2 regions of the Streptomyces sp. GL_148 genome follow, and region 2 is predicted to be linked to the other one. Evidence: riboswitches for the same ligand, from Rfam matches in the RefSeq annotation. Region 2 holds a riboswitch; the other holds the start of a gene.

Region 1 (7,359 bases), 4.6 Mb from region 2:
ACGACTCGGGCCTCTGCGTCGACGTACTGAACGGCGCCCCGGGCATCTTCTCGGCCCGCTGGGCCGGCGCCCACGGCGACGACGCCGCCAACCTGGCGCTGCTGTTGTCCCAGCTCGGCGACATCGACGACGCCCACCGAGGCGCCCACTTCTTCTGCGCGGCCGCCCTCGCCCTCCCGGACGGCACGGAACGCGTGGTCGAAGGCCGCCTCCTGGGCACCCTGCGCCACGCCCCGGCCGGCACGGGCGGCTTCGGCTACGACCCGATCCTCCAGCCCCTGGGCGAGTCCCGCACCTGCGCGGAACTCACCCCGGCAGAAAAGAACGCCATCTCCCACCGAGGCCAGGCCTTCCGAGCCCTGGTCCCGGTGGTACGGGAGCTGCTGGGCTGACGCCGCCGACATACCGACGGCCGGTGTCCATCAGGATGGACACCGGCCGTTGCTGTGGGCCCGGTGGGACTCGAACCCACGACATACCGGATCTAAACCGGCATCCTCTTTACCAGCTGGGATACGGGCCCGTTGCGCCTACCTTACTGGTCGATGGCAGTTCGTTGCGATGGGATGGCCGTCCTTGATCGCTTGGCAAAGGTCGGAGTCTGGCTGTGGCAGGAGGGGCACAAATAGCGGAGGTTCTCCCGGCGGTTGTCCAGCCAGTCACCGTTCACGTGGTCGATCTCCAGGACAAGCCTCCGGCCGCGCCAGACGTCCCCGACGCCGCACTCCGTGCATGCGTGCGGCACTCCGAGATCGTCGAGGGCCCGGCGCAGCGTCGCCGTCTTGGTGCGAGAGGAGCCGACTTCAAGTCGCCTCAGGATCTCTGGCGACGACAAGCGTGCAGGTGAGGGGCGGCCGATGGTGTGGCCCTGGCCCGTGAAGTGGTCTGTGGACAGCTCGTATTCCTCGATGCTCCGCCTGGCCTTGGCGCGTGCGGCACCGTCGAAGGGGTGGTGGCCGAGTGCGCGCATGACCCCCGCCATGCTCTTCGAGTCGGCGACCGCCGGTGTGATCTCCTCACGGACGAAGAGGCGGCGCGACGAGGGAGTACCTCGGCGGGGGAAGTGCGACGTTTCTATCCCGAACCGTTCGAGGAGCTTGGCGATGTGGACTTGGGCGCTGTTGTACGGTTCGACGCCCATGTAAGCGAGCATTCCCGCGATGCTGTCCGAGTGGGCGGCCGCTTCGCGGAGCCGCTCCTCCGTGTAGCGCTGCCGGACTCGTTCAGGGAGTGGTTCGTCGGCGAAGTGGGACGTATCGATGCCGTAGTGAGCCAGCCTGTCGCGCAGATATTGGCGAGGGCCGGCCAGCAGCGGGGTGTCCAGGAGTCTCATGAAGTCGACCAGACTGGTGGCCAGTGGCGCGGTTCGGCTCAGCAGGTCACGCGTGTACCTGACCTCGCTCATGCAGCCCTCCTCGCCTTGCGGCCCCGGTATGTGTCCGTAGCTGCATGGCAGTTGGGGCAGAGGATCCGAAGGTTCTCCTGCCGGTTGTCCCACCACTCGCCATTGATGTGATCGACCTCGTGTCGGAGCGGTTTGCCGTTCCACACCGTGCCGACGCCGCACTCGGCGCATTCCTCGGGAACGCCGACCTTCAGCAGCTCTCGTCGCAAGCGCTGCCCAGGGACCCGGCCGTCCTGCGGATCCCTCAGCGAGAGCGCCGGTCCGAGAGAACCCTTGGGGCGCCTCCGGGTGGCGACGAAGTGCGATGTGTCGATGCCGAGAGCCGCGATCCGCCGCGAGATGCGTGTCTGGTTGCCGCCGACGTTGCTGATGCCGAGCCGGCTGACCACCTCCGAGATGGATGTGGACTCGGCCACCAGCTCCCGGAGCAGCTCCTCCGTGTGCCGTGCCCATTTCGTGGGGAAGTGAGAACAGTCGATTTCCGCTTCCCGCATCTTCGTCCGCAGATAGCGCCTGCTGCCACTGCTCGGCGTGCCGCCGCACCATCGGACTGCGTCGTCCCAGTTGCTTGTCTCGCGGGCCGCTGCTTCCAGTAGCTCTCGCGTGTATCGGACCGCCATCACTTCCCCCTATCGGCCGCGTGTGCGGCCCTCGCATGGAGTAACGGACCGATAGTCGGACAGTTACGGCCGATTCCGTCCGATAAACGGAACGGCCCGCACCGTTTGTGGGGTGCGGGCCGTTCCGGAAGGAGGGGGCGGGGTCAGATGCCCAGGTCCTTGATGATCTTGGCTACGTGGCCCGTGGCCTTGACGTTGTACAGGGCGCGTTCGACCTTGCCCTCCTCGTCGACGATCACCGTGGAGCGGATGACTCCGGTGACGGTCTTGCCGTACAGCTTCTTCTCGCCGAACGCCCCGTACGCCGTCAGGACCTCCTTGGAGGGGTCGCTGACCAGGGTGACCTTCAGGTGCTCCTGCTCGCGGAACTTCGCCAGCTTCTCCGGCTTGTCCGGGGAGACGCCGATGACGTCGTAGCCGGCCGTGGCCAGGACGGCCAGGTTGTCCGTGAAGTCGCAGGCCTGCTTGGTGCAGCCCGGCGTCAGGGCGGTCGGGTAGAAGTACACGATCACCTTGCGGCCCTTGTGGTCGGCGAGCGAGATCTCGTTGCCGTCCGCGTCGGGCAGGGTGAAGGCGGGGGCGATGTCGCCCGGCTCAAGTCGCTCGCTCATGTCAGGAGGCTCCTCGGGAGGGGATCGGTACGGTGTCGAGACTAAGCTGCTGACTGACTGTTCATGGCGGGCTACACCCGCCATGGGACCGACCATGACGACGGAGGCAGCGCGGTGCCGGAAGCCAGGACCCCCGCAATGATCGAGGCGGACATCGTCCGCCGCCGCGAGCAGCTCGCCGAGACGCTCGACGAGATCGGGGTGCGCCTGCACCCCAAGACGATCGTCGGGGACGCCAAGGCGAAGGTGGTCAGCAACGTCGACCACGTCGTCGGCCGTGCGGTGGCGACGGTGAACCGCCTCGTCACCGACGCCCGCGACGGGCTGCGTCACTACGACGGCACGCCGCGCGTCGAGCGGATCGTGCCGGTCGCGCTGCTCGCGGTCGGAGTCGTGGGTCTGGTGGTCGTGTCGGCGGCGCGACGCAAGCGCTGATGACCCTGCGGGGTGCGGGGCGGGTGTGGGCGGGTAGGTTCGGGGCGTGAGCGAGAACACCACCACCCACGACAAGCTGCCCATCCGCATGCTGCACGACCGCGTGCTCGTGAAATCCGATTCGCCGGAGGGTGAGCGCCGCTCGGGCGGCGGCATCCTGATTCCTGCGACGGCCGCGGTCGGCAAGCGGCTGGCCTGGGCCGAGGTGGTCGCGGTCGGGCAGAACGTACGGACGGTCGAGCCGGGGGACCGGGTGCTGTACGACCCCGAGGAGCGGGCCGAGGTGGAGGTGCGCGGGGCGACGTACCTGCTGATGCGGGAGCGGGACCTGCACGCCGTGGCCGCCGAGCGGCTGGGGTCGGAAGACTCGACGGGGCTTTATCTCTAGCCCCCGCAGAGAGCGGGGAAAGGGCCGGTGACCATCGTCACCGGCCCTTTTCGTTCTGTTTTGCTACGGTGGTGGGGAACCCCCGACGAGACGCGCCGTACCGGGTCGCCCTTGGCCAGTGGCCAGTGGCTGCATGACAAGACGACGCACCCCGTTCCGCTCTCGTTCCGGAGGTGCCTGTCATGGCCTGGGTTCTGCTTCTTCTCGCCGGTCTGCTCGAAGTCGGCTGGTCGATCGGTATGAAGTTCACCGAAGGGTTCACGCGGCTGTGGCCGAGCGTGTTCACGGGTGCCGGCATCGTGGCGAGCATGGTGCTGCTGTCGTACGCGGCCAAGACCCTGCCGATCGGTACGGCCTACGGTGTGTGGGTCGGTATCGGCGCGGCCGGGGCGGCGGTGCTCGGTATGGCGGTGCTGGGTGAGCCCGTCACCGCCGCCCGGATCTTCTTCATCTGTCTGCTGCTGGTCGCCGTGGTGGGGCTGAAGGCGACCTCCGGTCACTGAGACCGGGGTGTCGTCCTACTCCAGTAGGTCCGCCGGTGGGCGTAGGCCCTCGGTGGCGCCGCCGCCCTGTGTGCCCGTCGTGGTGCCGGTCGTGGTGCCGGTCGTGGCGCCGCCGTCGGTCTGGCCGCCGGTGTTCTGGCCTCCGTCGGTCTGGCCGCCTGTGGTGTCACCGCCGGTGGTTTGGCCTCCCGTGTTCTGACCCCCGTTCGTCTGGCCCCCGTTCGTCTGCCCGCCGTTCGTTTGGCCTCCGTTCGTTTGGCCTCCGTTCGTCGACGGGCTCCGCGTCGGGCGGCCCGGCCGGTTCGAGGGGCGGTCGCCCGGGGTTTCCTCCGGGGAGGGGGTCGGGTCCGGGTTCACGGTCGGGGGCGGCGGGGGCTGGTTGGCGCCCGGCATGAGTTCCAGGTCGAAGTCGACGGGGTCGCTGTCGGTCAGAGCCGTCTTCGTGTATTGGGCCCAGATCCGGGCCGGGTAGCCGCCGCCCCCGATGCGGGCCTCGCCCAGGGCTCCGTAGAGGGATTCCAGGGCGCCGGTGTCCGGGTCCTGGCCCATCATCGAGACGACCGTGACCAGGTCCGGGGTGTACGCCGCGAACCAGGCCGAGCGGTCCAGTTCGCCGGTCCCCGTCTTGCCGGCGGCCGGGTGGCCGGCGGCCAGGGCGGCCGTACCGGTGCCGTTGTCCACGACGCTGACCAGCATGGACGTGGTGGTGTCGGCGGCTTCGCGGCTGACGGCCTGGGCCGGGTCGCGCTTCGGGAGGGGGACGGTGTCCCCCTCCTTGGTGATCTTCTCGACGAAGGTGTACGGGGTGCGGCGGCCGTGGTCGGCCAGGGTCGCGTAGGCCTGGGTCATGTCCAGGACGCTGGCCTGCATGGTGCCCAGCGCCATGGCCGGTCCCGGGTCGAAGTTCGGGGTGTTCGCGGGGATGCCGAGGGCGATGGCGGTCTGCTTGACCTTGTCGGTGCCGACGTCGACGACCATCTGGGCGAAGACGGAGTTGACGGAGAGGTCGGTGGCGGTGTTGACGGTGATGTTGCCGTAGCTGAGCTGTCCCTCGTTCTCGGGGTTGTAGGGGATGCGGCTGCCGACGACGGGCCGCTTGTTGTCGCCGTTGTAGATCGTGTACGGGGTGATCGTGCGGCCGTCCTGGGTGTGCGAGCCGTTCTGGACGGCGGAGGCGAAGACGAACGGCTTGAAGGTGGAGGCCACTTGGTAGTCGTGCCGGGTGGCGTTGTTGACGTACTGCTTGGTGTAGTCGATGCCGCCGTACAGGGCGACGACCTTGCCGGTGGCCGGGTCGATGGAGACGGCTCCGGTGCGGACGTTGCGGTCCGCCTTGTTCTTCGCGGGGTCGAGCTTGCTGACCATCTTGTCGTTGACGGCGTCGACCATGGCGGTCTGGCGGGTCTTGTCGATGGTGGTGGTGATGCGGTAGCCGCCCTCGGCGAGGGTCTTGTCGTCGAGGATCTTGTTCTCGGCGATGTAGTCCTTGACGGCCTCGACGAGGTATCCGCGCTGTCCGGAGAGGCCGGCGGCCGGGCGGATCTTGCCGGGCTCGGGGAACTGGGTGGCCGCGCGTTCGGCGGGCGTCATCCAGCCCTTCTTGACCATGCCGTCGAGCACGTAGTTCCAGCGGGCGAGGGCGCGGCCGCGGCCCTGGGGGTGGGCGACCACGTCGAAGGCGCTGGGGGAGTTGAGGAGGGTGGCGAGGTAAGCGCCCTCGGCGGGGTTAAGTTTGCCGACGTCCTTGCCGTAGTAGGCCTGGGCGGCGGCCTGGATGCCGTAGGCGTTGCGGCCGAAGTAGCTGGTGTTCAGGTACCCCTCGAGGATGTAGTTCTTCGACTTCTCACGACCGAGCTTGATCGCGATGAAGAACTCCTTCACCTTCCGCTTGATCGTTTGTTCTTGGCCCAGGTAGTAGTTCTTGACGTACTGCTGGGTGATGGTCGATCCGGACTGGGTGCCCTTGCCGGTCGCGGTGTTCCAGGCGGCGCGCAGCATCGCCGCGGGGTCCACCGCCCGTTCGGAGTGGAAGTCGCGGTCCTCGGCGGCCAGTACGGCTTCCTGGACGCTCCGGGGGATCTGGGAGAGCGGCACGTTGACGCGGTTGACCTCGCCGTCGCGGGCGAGCTGGGTGCCGTCGGTGTAGAGGTAGACGTTGGACTGCGCCGTGGCGGCCGCGTTGGCGGGCGGGATGTGGACCAGCAGGTAGCCGGCCACGAGGGCGCCGCCGATGAGCAGGGCGAGCAGGAGGAGGGCGCCCAGGACCATGCGCCAGGTCGGGAGGAGGCGGCGCCAGCCGGTGCGCTTGCGATTGGCCTTCTTGGCCGCCTTCGCCCGCTGCTTCTCCGCCTTGTCCGCCTTCTTCGCATCCTTGGCCGTGGGTGGGGTTCCGGGTTGCGGGGCCGCGCCGGCGCCGGTGGCCTGCTGCCCGTCGGGGGTGTCGGGATCGCGAGGCGTCCAGCCGGGCGGTGGTGACGGGTCGCTCATCTCCGGGACTCCTCGGCGCCGTACGAAATATCCACATCTGTACCTCATGCTGTCTACCCGATGGCCGCCGGTTCCGCTCCGGACGGGCGTAATTCGTTCGCGTGGATCGCCCCTCCGCACTAAGCTCGCGCGCTTTGGCCGACGTAGGAACGACGCAGCAACGGAACGACGCAGCAACGATTCGGGAAACGGAGGGGATGGGGTGCGCCAGCCGATGGCCGGGCGAGCAGGGCTCTACGGGGCGGTCGCCGCCGGGGGGTTTCGCAGGTACGCCACCTACGGGACGGCCACCGCGGCCGGGGTGTTCACCAACACCGTGTTCGGCTTCATCCTGGCCTATACGTACATCGCGCTCTGGGACGAGCGGCCCGGGCTCGGGGGCTACGACCAGTCCGAGGCCCTCACGTTCATGTGGGTCAGTCAGGCGCTGCTCGCCGCCGGGGCGCTGATCGGCGGCGGCTTCCAGGAGGAGTTCCAAGAGCGCGTCCGTACGGGTGACATCGCCGTCGACCTGTACCGTCCGGCCGATCTCCAGGCGTGGTGGCTCGCGGGTGACTTGGGCCGGGCGGGGTTTCAACTCCTGGGCCGCGGCGTAGTACCGCTGGTCGTCGGCGGGCTCGCCTTCCAACTGGCGCTGCCCACCGCCCCGCTGCGCTGGCTGCTCTTCCTGGTCTCCGTGTTCCTCGGGCTGGTGGTGAGCTTCGCGCTGCGCTACCTGCTGGGGCTGGCGGCCTTCTGGCTGATGGACGGGGCGGGGATCAACCTGATGGCCACGGTCGTCTCCATCTTCTTCTCCGGGATGCTGCTGCCGCTGACCGTGTTCCCGGGCGCTTTCGGGGAGTTCGTCCGCGTCCTGCCCTGGGCGGCGATGCTCCAGGTGCCGGTGGACGTGCTGCTCGGCCGGGGTGGG
Region 2 (7,359 bases):
TATCCGCGGACCCGGCCCTGGTCGTCGGTCCCGGTGAACGGCTCCCCCGTGACGTTGACCTGCGAGTCGGGGGCCGGGCGCGCCACGGGTTCCCACCACTGCGGGCCCGCCGCCGCGCCGGCGGTCGGGGGGCCGAGCAGCAGGGCGACCAGTGCGAGGACCAGGCCGGTTAACAGGTACCGGCTTCGCCCGGGGGCTCTTCGTCGGTTCATCCCCATCCCTTTCTCCTTCACGATGCGTTCATGACATGACGTGGGCGCGGACCAGGGCCAGGTACTCGGCCGCCAGGCGATGGCAGTCGCCGGGCCACCGTGCGGAGACGTAGTTGCCGTCCTTGACGGTGAAGCCGCGTCCGGGCCGCGCGGCGGTGTCGCGGACGGGCAGCGACGGGCCGGCGAGGAAGTGGCCCGGATCGGCGAGCGCCGCGGTGACCTCCTGCTGCACGGTGGTGCGGTACGTGCGGTAGTAGCGCCCCAGCCAGAACCGGGTGAGGTTCCACCCGGTCAGCTCCAGCAGGGACGTCAAGGCCGTTGTCCGCCGGCCGTGGAGGACCGAGCGCCCGGTGGCGGGATCCTTGGCCCGGGCGGCGAGCAGCACTCCGTGGCAGACGGCTCCCACCGGCAGCCCCTGGGTGAAGACCCGGGCGAACAGGTACTGGGCGGTGGCGTCCTCGAGCAGCGTCCGCATGCCCGCGGCGTGGCCGCCGGGTACGAACAGGCCCGTGATGTCGGCCGGGTTGACCTCCTTGTACGAGGAGGGGGCGAGGAAATGGGGGTCCTCGGTGAGGTCCCGGTAGGCGGCGAGCTCGGCGCGGCGGGTCATCAGCCAGGGCGACAGCCAGGAGAAGCCGAGGTGCGTGAGCCGGGGGTCGGCGTACGCGGCCTCCCCGGCCGGGGTCGCGAACCGCACCTCGAAGCCGGCCTGCCGCAGTGCGGCCCAGGGAACCGCCGCCTCGGTGGGGTCGTAGTCTCCCGCGGGGAGCAGGAAGAGAATCACGGCGTACTCCTCTGAGCGGTGGTGATCGCGGCAGCAAGAGCGGCACGCTCCCCGAACGGGGGGCGCTGGAGCGTGCCGCTCTTGCTGCCCGAAGGCCGACCTTAGGAGCAGCCGTCGGCGCCGTCATTCACTTCGGCGGCCAATCCGTTGACTCTCCGGACCGGCGCCCGGCGTCGTCCCGCGGGCGGTGCTGACGGGGGCGGCGGCGACGCGGGCGGTGTTGACGCGGGCGGTGCATCCGCATTGACTGACCGATGTGTCAGCCATCGAGCCGCCCTCCGTCACCGCGTGCTACGCCCTCGCCGTCCTGAGCGCCACGGCGGAGGGCACCGGCGGGTCGGCCTCCTGGACCTTGCCCACGGACCGGCTGGAGTTCGGCGAGATGCGTGCCCTGTGGGACGAAGTGCTCGGCGCCGTGGGCGCCGGCCCGCACACCGGGCTCCTCGTGGGCGACCGCATCAGGCCCGAGGGGCTGCACATCCTGGGCCACCTCGTCCTCACCTGCGCCAGCCTCGCGGAAGCCGCGCAGGCGGCCGAGCGCTACCACCCCCTGGTGAGCCAGGCGGGCACGGTGACCTTGCACCGCCGGGACGGCGTCGGGCGGGTCGGTTACCGGCCGAACGTCGACCCGGAGGCCATGCATCCCCAGCAGGTGGAGGCGGTCGTCAGCAGCATGGTGCGGGCGGGCCGCTGGATCGCCGGCGACGGCTGGGCGCCCCTGGCCGTGTCCTTCGCCCACCCCCGCAGGGGCTCGGCGGAGCCTTACGCCCGCGTCCTCGGCTGCCCCGTCGCCTTCGACGCCCCGGAGACCGCGATCACGGTCGCCGACGAGGACCTCGACCGGCGCCGCCCCCTCTACGACCCGGCGCTCAACGCCCTGCACCGGGCCTACGCCGACCGGCTCCTGCACCAGCTGTCCGCGGCCGTGACCGTCGCCGGGCGCGTACGGCAGTGGCTGGAGCACGCCGCGCTCGAGGACGCGGGCCCCGAGGGCCCCGCCAAGGAGCTCAGCCTCAGCGTCCGGACCCTGCGCAGGGCCCTGCACGCGGAGGGCACGTCGTGGCGCGCGCTCCTCGACACTGCCCGCCACGGCCGGGCCGGGCGGCTGCTGGAGACCACGGACCTGCCGCTGGACCGGATCGCGCCGCTCGTCGGCCTGAGCGGTGCGACGGCCCTGGTCCGTGCCTTCACCCGGTGGGAGGGCATGCCTCCGGGGGCGTACCGCAGTCGGCACCGGCCCGCGTCCGCGGATCGCGACGCGGCCGGCCGCGGGTGAGGAGGGTCACCGCGGGCGACGCCCCGGCCGGCCGTCTCCGTTGCTAGATTGTCCGGCGGCCGACCCGAGGCCCCGGACGAGATGCGCCGTACCCGGTTACGCACGACGACGCGCGAGGTGCCGCACCAGCGGCGCCTTCCGCTGTCCGCACCCGGGCAGCGTCCTCGTCGAGCAAGATGGGCCGAACGCCATGACCGTGCCACTCACCCGCAGCCTGTACCGGACGACCGCGCACGCCGCCGGGGGCCGCACCGGATCCGTCCGCACCGACGACGGCCGCCTGGACGTGCGCCTGGCCCCGCCGCGCAAGAAGGTCCCGGGCACCACCAACCCCGAGCAGCTGTTCGCGGCCGGTTTCGCCGCCTGCTTCACCTCCGCGCTCGCGGAGGTCGCCGCCGAGTTCGGGGCGGACGCCTCCGCCGCGCGGGTGGCGTGCGAAGTGCAGCTCGGCACCACGGACACGCCCGCGGGCTACGGCCTCGCGGTGGCCCTCACCGTCAGCCTGCCCGGGTGGCGGGCGGCAGACCTCCAGCCGCTGCTGCACCGGGCGGACGCGGTCTGCCCCTACTCGCAGGCGGTACGCGGCAACGTACCGCTGACGCTCCTGGCCCTGGACGACCCCGCTCCCGCTGACGGGGCCTGAGCTCCGGCCGGTACGGTGACGGCATCCCTCGCGGCCCCGCTCACAGCATGACGTGCTTGACCTGGGTGTAGTCCAGGAGGCCGGACAGGGAGAGGTCGCTGCCGTAGCCGGAGTGTTTGACTCCGCCGTGGGGCATCTCGGAGACCGTGGTGCCGTGGGTGTTCACCCAGACGATGCCGGTGTGCAGGGCGCGGGTGGCGCGCATCGCGCGATCGTGGCCGGTGGTCCACACGCTCGCGGCCAGGCCGAAGCGCACGCCGTTGGCGAGGTGCAGGGCCTCGGCCTCGTCCGCGAAGGACTGGACGGTCACGACGGGTCCGAAGGTCTCCTCCTGCACGATCTCGTCGTCCTGGCGGACGCCCGCGACCACGGTGGGCTCGTGAAAGAAGCCGGGGCGCGGGAGCCGGCTGCCTCCGGTGACGATCCCGGCGTGGGGTGGCAGACGGTCCAGCAGTCCCCGTACGGAGGCGAGTTGGGCGGCGTTGTTGAGGGGGCCGAAGTCGGCGCCGGCGCGGAGCCCGGCGGCCTCGGCGGCGAAGGCCCCGAGGAACGCGTCGTGGATCCGGCGGTGGATTAGGAGCCGGGTGGGCGCGGTGCAGTCCTGGCCCGCGTTGTAGTAGGCGACCGCGGCGAGGGCGGCGGCGGTGGCCTTCACGTCCACGTCCTCGTGGACGATGACGGGTGCGTTGCCGCCGAGTTCCAGATGGACCCGCTTGAGGCCGGCCGCGGCGGCCGCCGCGATCTCCCGTCCGGCTCGGACGCTGCCGGTGACGGCGATCAGGGCGACCGCCGGATGGGCGGTGAGGGCGCGGCCGGTGTCGCGGTCTCCGCAGACGACGTTGAGCACGCCCGGCGGCAGGTGTTCCGCGGCGATCCGGGCCAGGAGCACGGACGAGGACGGGGTGGTGTCGGCGGGCTTGAGCACGGTGGTGTTTCCGGCGGCGATGGCCGGAGCGATCTTCCATGCGGCCATCATCAGCGGGTAGTTCCAGGGGGTGATCTGGGCGCAGACGCCGACCGGTTCGCGGCGCAGCAGGGAGGTGCGGCCCTCGGTGTACTCGGCCGCGGCGGCGCCGGGGAGGTTCCTCGCGGCTCCGGCGAAGTAGCGGACGGCGTCGGCGATCGCGGGCAGTTCGTCGTCCCTGAACTGCCCGGCGGGCTTGCCGGTGTCCCCGGTCTCGGCTGCCGTGAAAGCCTCCGCGTGCGCCTCGATGGCGTCGGCGACGGCGAGGAGGGCGCGCTGGCGTTCTGCCGGGGTGGTGAGGGACCACTGTCCGTACGCGGCCGCCGCCGCGAGGCAGGCCGCGTCCGTGTCGGCGGGGCCCGATCGCGGGGCGTGGCGGTGCACGCGGCCGGTGGCGGGGTCGGTGAGGGCCATGGTCTCGCCCGAGGCAGCGGGCTGGTCCACTCCCCCGATGTGGTTGCGCAGGGGCCCGATGTGGTGCTCCAGGGGGCCGATGTGGTGGTCCAGGGGTCCGATGTGGGGATGCAGGGCCTCAGCCACGGCGCAGGGCCTCCTCGGCGGCGGCGCGTCCGGTGCGGACGGCGCCTTCCATGTAGCCGGCCACCCACTGGTCGGATCCGCAGACGTAGAAGGGTGGTTCGTGGGTGCCGTGCCGGGGGCCGACGGCCATGACGTCGCCGGGGGTCCACTGGGTGACGTACCCCTGGGTCCACGGGTCGGTGCCCCACATGCGGATGAACGTGGCGAGCGGCTGGTACGCCTCGTCGCCGTAGAGGCGCGCTACGTCGGCCAGTAGTTCGGCGGTGCGCAGGGCGGCGGGCGTGGCGAGAAGGACGCCGTAGCGTTCGGGCGGGACGAGGGCGGAGAGGATTCCTTCGCTCTGCGGCCAGGTGCTGCCGAGGACCCCTTCGCTTTCGGAGAGGCCGCTGAGGCCCTGGTCGCGCCAGAAGGGTCTGACGTACGCGGCGGTGAACTTGGCGGCGAGGGCGTGGCGTTGGCGGTGCAGGGAGGAGAGCCGCTCGTCCGAGACTCCGGTGACGGCGACCGCGCGGAGCGGGCCGGCCGGGAGGGCGCTGACCACGGCGGCGGCGGTGAGGGTTTCGCCGCCGGCCAGGCGTACGGAGCTGCGGCCGGGCCGTCGTATCGCGACCGCCTCGACGGGTGAGCCCGTACGGATCCGGCCGCCGAGGGCCTGGGCCATGCGCAGGGCCACGGTCGCCGAGCCCTCGGCTACGCGCAGGCCCTCCCACGCCTCGTACTCGTAGTGGCCGGTGCCGGGTACGGCGGCGTGTTTGCGGAGGGCCGCGAGCAGGGAGGTCCGTTCGCAGGAGCCGTCGGCGAGGGCGAGTCGGCCGATCTCCCAGAGGCGTACGACGGCCTGGGTGGCGCCCTGGGCGCGGAGCCAGTCGCCGACGGACAGCCGGTCGACGGGTACGGCCTCGGGGTGGGACCAGGGGTCGGCGGGGTCGACGGTCGCGGCGAGCGCCGTGAACGCGGCGGTGACCTTGGCGTGGCAGGCGTCGTCGCCGGGGCCGAACCAGTGGGGCGGGTCCGCGGCGGACACCCCTTCGGGAGTCGCGCGGATGAGGGCGCCGGGCTCGGCGACGTAGCTGGGGACCAGGGTGAGGCCCAGTTCCGCGGCCAGGGCCGTGTAGGCGGTGTGGGCCCGGCCCACCACCTCCCCGCCGAGCTGGACCAGCCGGCCGTCGGGGAGGGTGGTCTGTTCGACGCGTCCGCCGACGCGGTCGCGGGCCTCGACGACGAGGACGTCGGCCCCGCCCTCGGCCAGGTCGCGCGCGGCGGCGAGACCCGCCAGTCCGGCGCCGAGCACGATGACGTCGTGGTTCATGGGGTGTGCTTCCTTCGGTCGGTGCCGGATGGCAGCGGGGCGCGGGGAGGACCGGTCAGTCGAGGACCAGGCAGTGTTCGGGGTTCCAGCCGATCTCGACCCGCTCGCCGCCGCTCCAGCGGTCCTCCATGCGGGAGCGGACGGTGTTCTGCTCCAGGACGGACACCGTGATGCCGGGAGCCAGTTCGATGAGGTAGGTGGTGGTCGGGCCGGAGTAGACGGTCTCCCGGACGACTCCGCTGACCTGGGCCATGCCCGGTTCGAAGCCGGAGAGCCAGATCTTCTCGGGGCGGATCGAGAGGCTGACCCGGCTGCCGTCGGGGACGCCGGACCGGGGACCGACGGGCAGGGCGGGGCCCTGGTCGAGGACGACACGCCCGGAGCGGTAGGTCCCCGGGACCAGGTTGGAGGTGCCCATGAAGGAGGCCGTGAAGCTGCTCGTGGGACGTTCGTACACGTCTTCCGGCGTGCCGCACTGCTCGATGCGGCCCTCGTTCATGACGGCGAGGCGGTCCGACATGGTCAGGGCTTCGTCCTGGTCGTGGGTGACGAAGAGGAAGGTGATGCCGACCTCCCGCTGGATCTGCTTGAGCTCGACCTGCATCCGGCGGCGCAGTTTCAGGTCGAGGGCGGCCAGCGGCTCGTCCAGGAGCAGGACTTGGGGCCGGTTGACCAGGGCGCGGGCGAGGGCGACGCGCTGGCGCTGGCCGCCGGAGAGCGTGGGCGGCTTGCGGCCGGCCAGGTCCCCGAGCTGGACGAGGTCCAGCATGTCGCCGACCCGTCGGCGGATCTCCGCGCGGGGAACGCCGCTGCGCTTGAGGCCGAAGGCCACGTTGTCGGCGAGCGAGAGGTGGTCGAAGAGGGCGTAGCTCTGGAAGACGGTGTTGACGTTGCGCTTGTTGGGCGGCAGACCCGTGACGTCCACGCCGTCGAGCAGGACGCGGCCTTCCGTGGGGGCGGCGAAGCCTCCGGTCATGCGCAGCAGGGTGGTCTTTCCGCAGCCCGAGGGACCGAGCAGGGAGAAGAACTCGCCGGGGGCGATGTCGAGGGTGACGTCGTGGACTGCGTAGGTGTCCGTGGTGCGGTACTGCTTGGCGACCCGGTCGAGCCGGACGGCGGGGTGCGCGTCCGCGGCGTGCGCGTCCGCGAGGTTCGCGTTCGCGACGTTCGGGTCCGCAGGATTCGGGTCCGCGGGGTGCGCGTCCGCGGGCGGATGCGGGTTGGGGTGCTGCATGGGTGTCACTTCCCGGGGAGCAGATCGAGGCCGCCTCGGCGGCCGAAGAGGCGCGGGATGGCGAGTGCGAACGCGATGAGCGCGATGGAGCCGACGAGCATCAGGGTGCCGACGGCGTTGATGGTGGGCTGGACCCCGAACCTGATGGCCGAGTAGATGCGGACGGAGAGCGGCTGCGGGTCGACGCCGGTGGTGAAGTAGGCGAGGACGAAGTCGTCGAAGACCAGGGCGAAGATCAGCACCCCGGACGCGAGGATGCCGGGGAGCAGCGCGGGCAGGGTCACCAGGCGCAGGGCCTGCCGGCGGGTGGCTCCGAGGTCCATCGCCGCCTCCTCGACCTCCGGGTTGAGGGCGGCGATGCGGGAGCGCAGGATGACGGTGACGTAGGAGATGGAGA

Evidence for each region. Region 2 has a riboswitch for guanidine ahead of AC3IYI_RS35725 (Ohr family peroxiredoxin). Riboswitches for the same ligand answer to the same signal wherever they lie in the genome.
Region 1: another riboswitch for guanidine. It lies ahead of AC3IYI_RS14920 (DMT family transporter); the one in region 2 lies ahead of AC3IYI_RS35725 (Ohr family peroxiredoxin).

Annotation. Positions count from the first base shown of each region.
Region 1 is NZ_CM174396.1:3,275,813-3,283,171, reverse strand. Features, by position in the region: gene rdgB (RdgB/HAM1 family non-canonical purine NTP pyrophosphatase) at 1-392, shown strand, start outside; tRNA gene AC3IYI_RS14950 (tRNA-Leu) at 448-523, opposite strand; gene AC3IYI_RS14945 (HNH endonuclease) at 536-1,405, opposite strand; gene AC3IYI_RS14940 (HNH endonuclease family protein) at 1,402-2,025, opposite strand; gene bcp (thioredoxin-dependent thiol peroxidase) at 2,169-2,636, opposite strand; gene AC3IYI_RS14930 (DUF3618 domain-containing protein) at 2,775-3,071, shown strand; gene AC3IYI_RS14925 (GroES family chaperonin) at 3,118-3,459, shown strand; guanidine-III (ykkC-III) riboswitch at 3,517-3,610, shown strand; gene AC3IYI_RS14920 (DMT family transporter) at 3,642-3,962, shown strand; gene AC3IYI_RS14915 (transglycosylase domain-containing protein) at 3,978-6,449, opposite strand; gene AC3IYI_RS14910 (ABC transporter permease) at 6,664-7,359, shown strand, end outside.
Region 2 is NZ_CM174396.1:7,910,036-7,917,394, reverse strand. Features, by position in the region: gene AC3IYI_RS35740 (discoidin domain-containing protein) at 1-212, opposite strand, end outside; gene AC3IYI_RS35735 (type 1 glutamine amidotransferase domain-containing protein) at 241-996, opposite strand; gene AC3IYI_RS35730 (AraC family transcriptional regulator) at 1,253-2,272, shown strand; guanidine-III (ykkC-III) riboswitch at 2,325-2,387, shown strand; gene AC3IYI_RS35725 (Ohr family peroxiredoxin) at 2,463-2,915, shown strand; gene AC3IYI_RS35720 (aldehyde dehydrogenase family protein) at 2,956-4,293, opposite strand; gene AC3IYI_RS35715 (flavin monoamine oxidase family protein) at 4,412-5,728, opposite strand; gene AC3IYI_RS35710 (ABC transporter ATP-binding protein) at 5,784-6,962, opposite strand; gene AC3IYI_RS35705 (ABC transporter permease) at 6,968-7,359, opposite strand, start outside.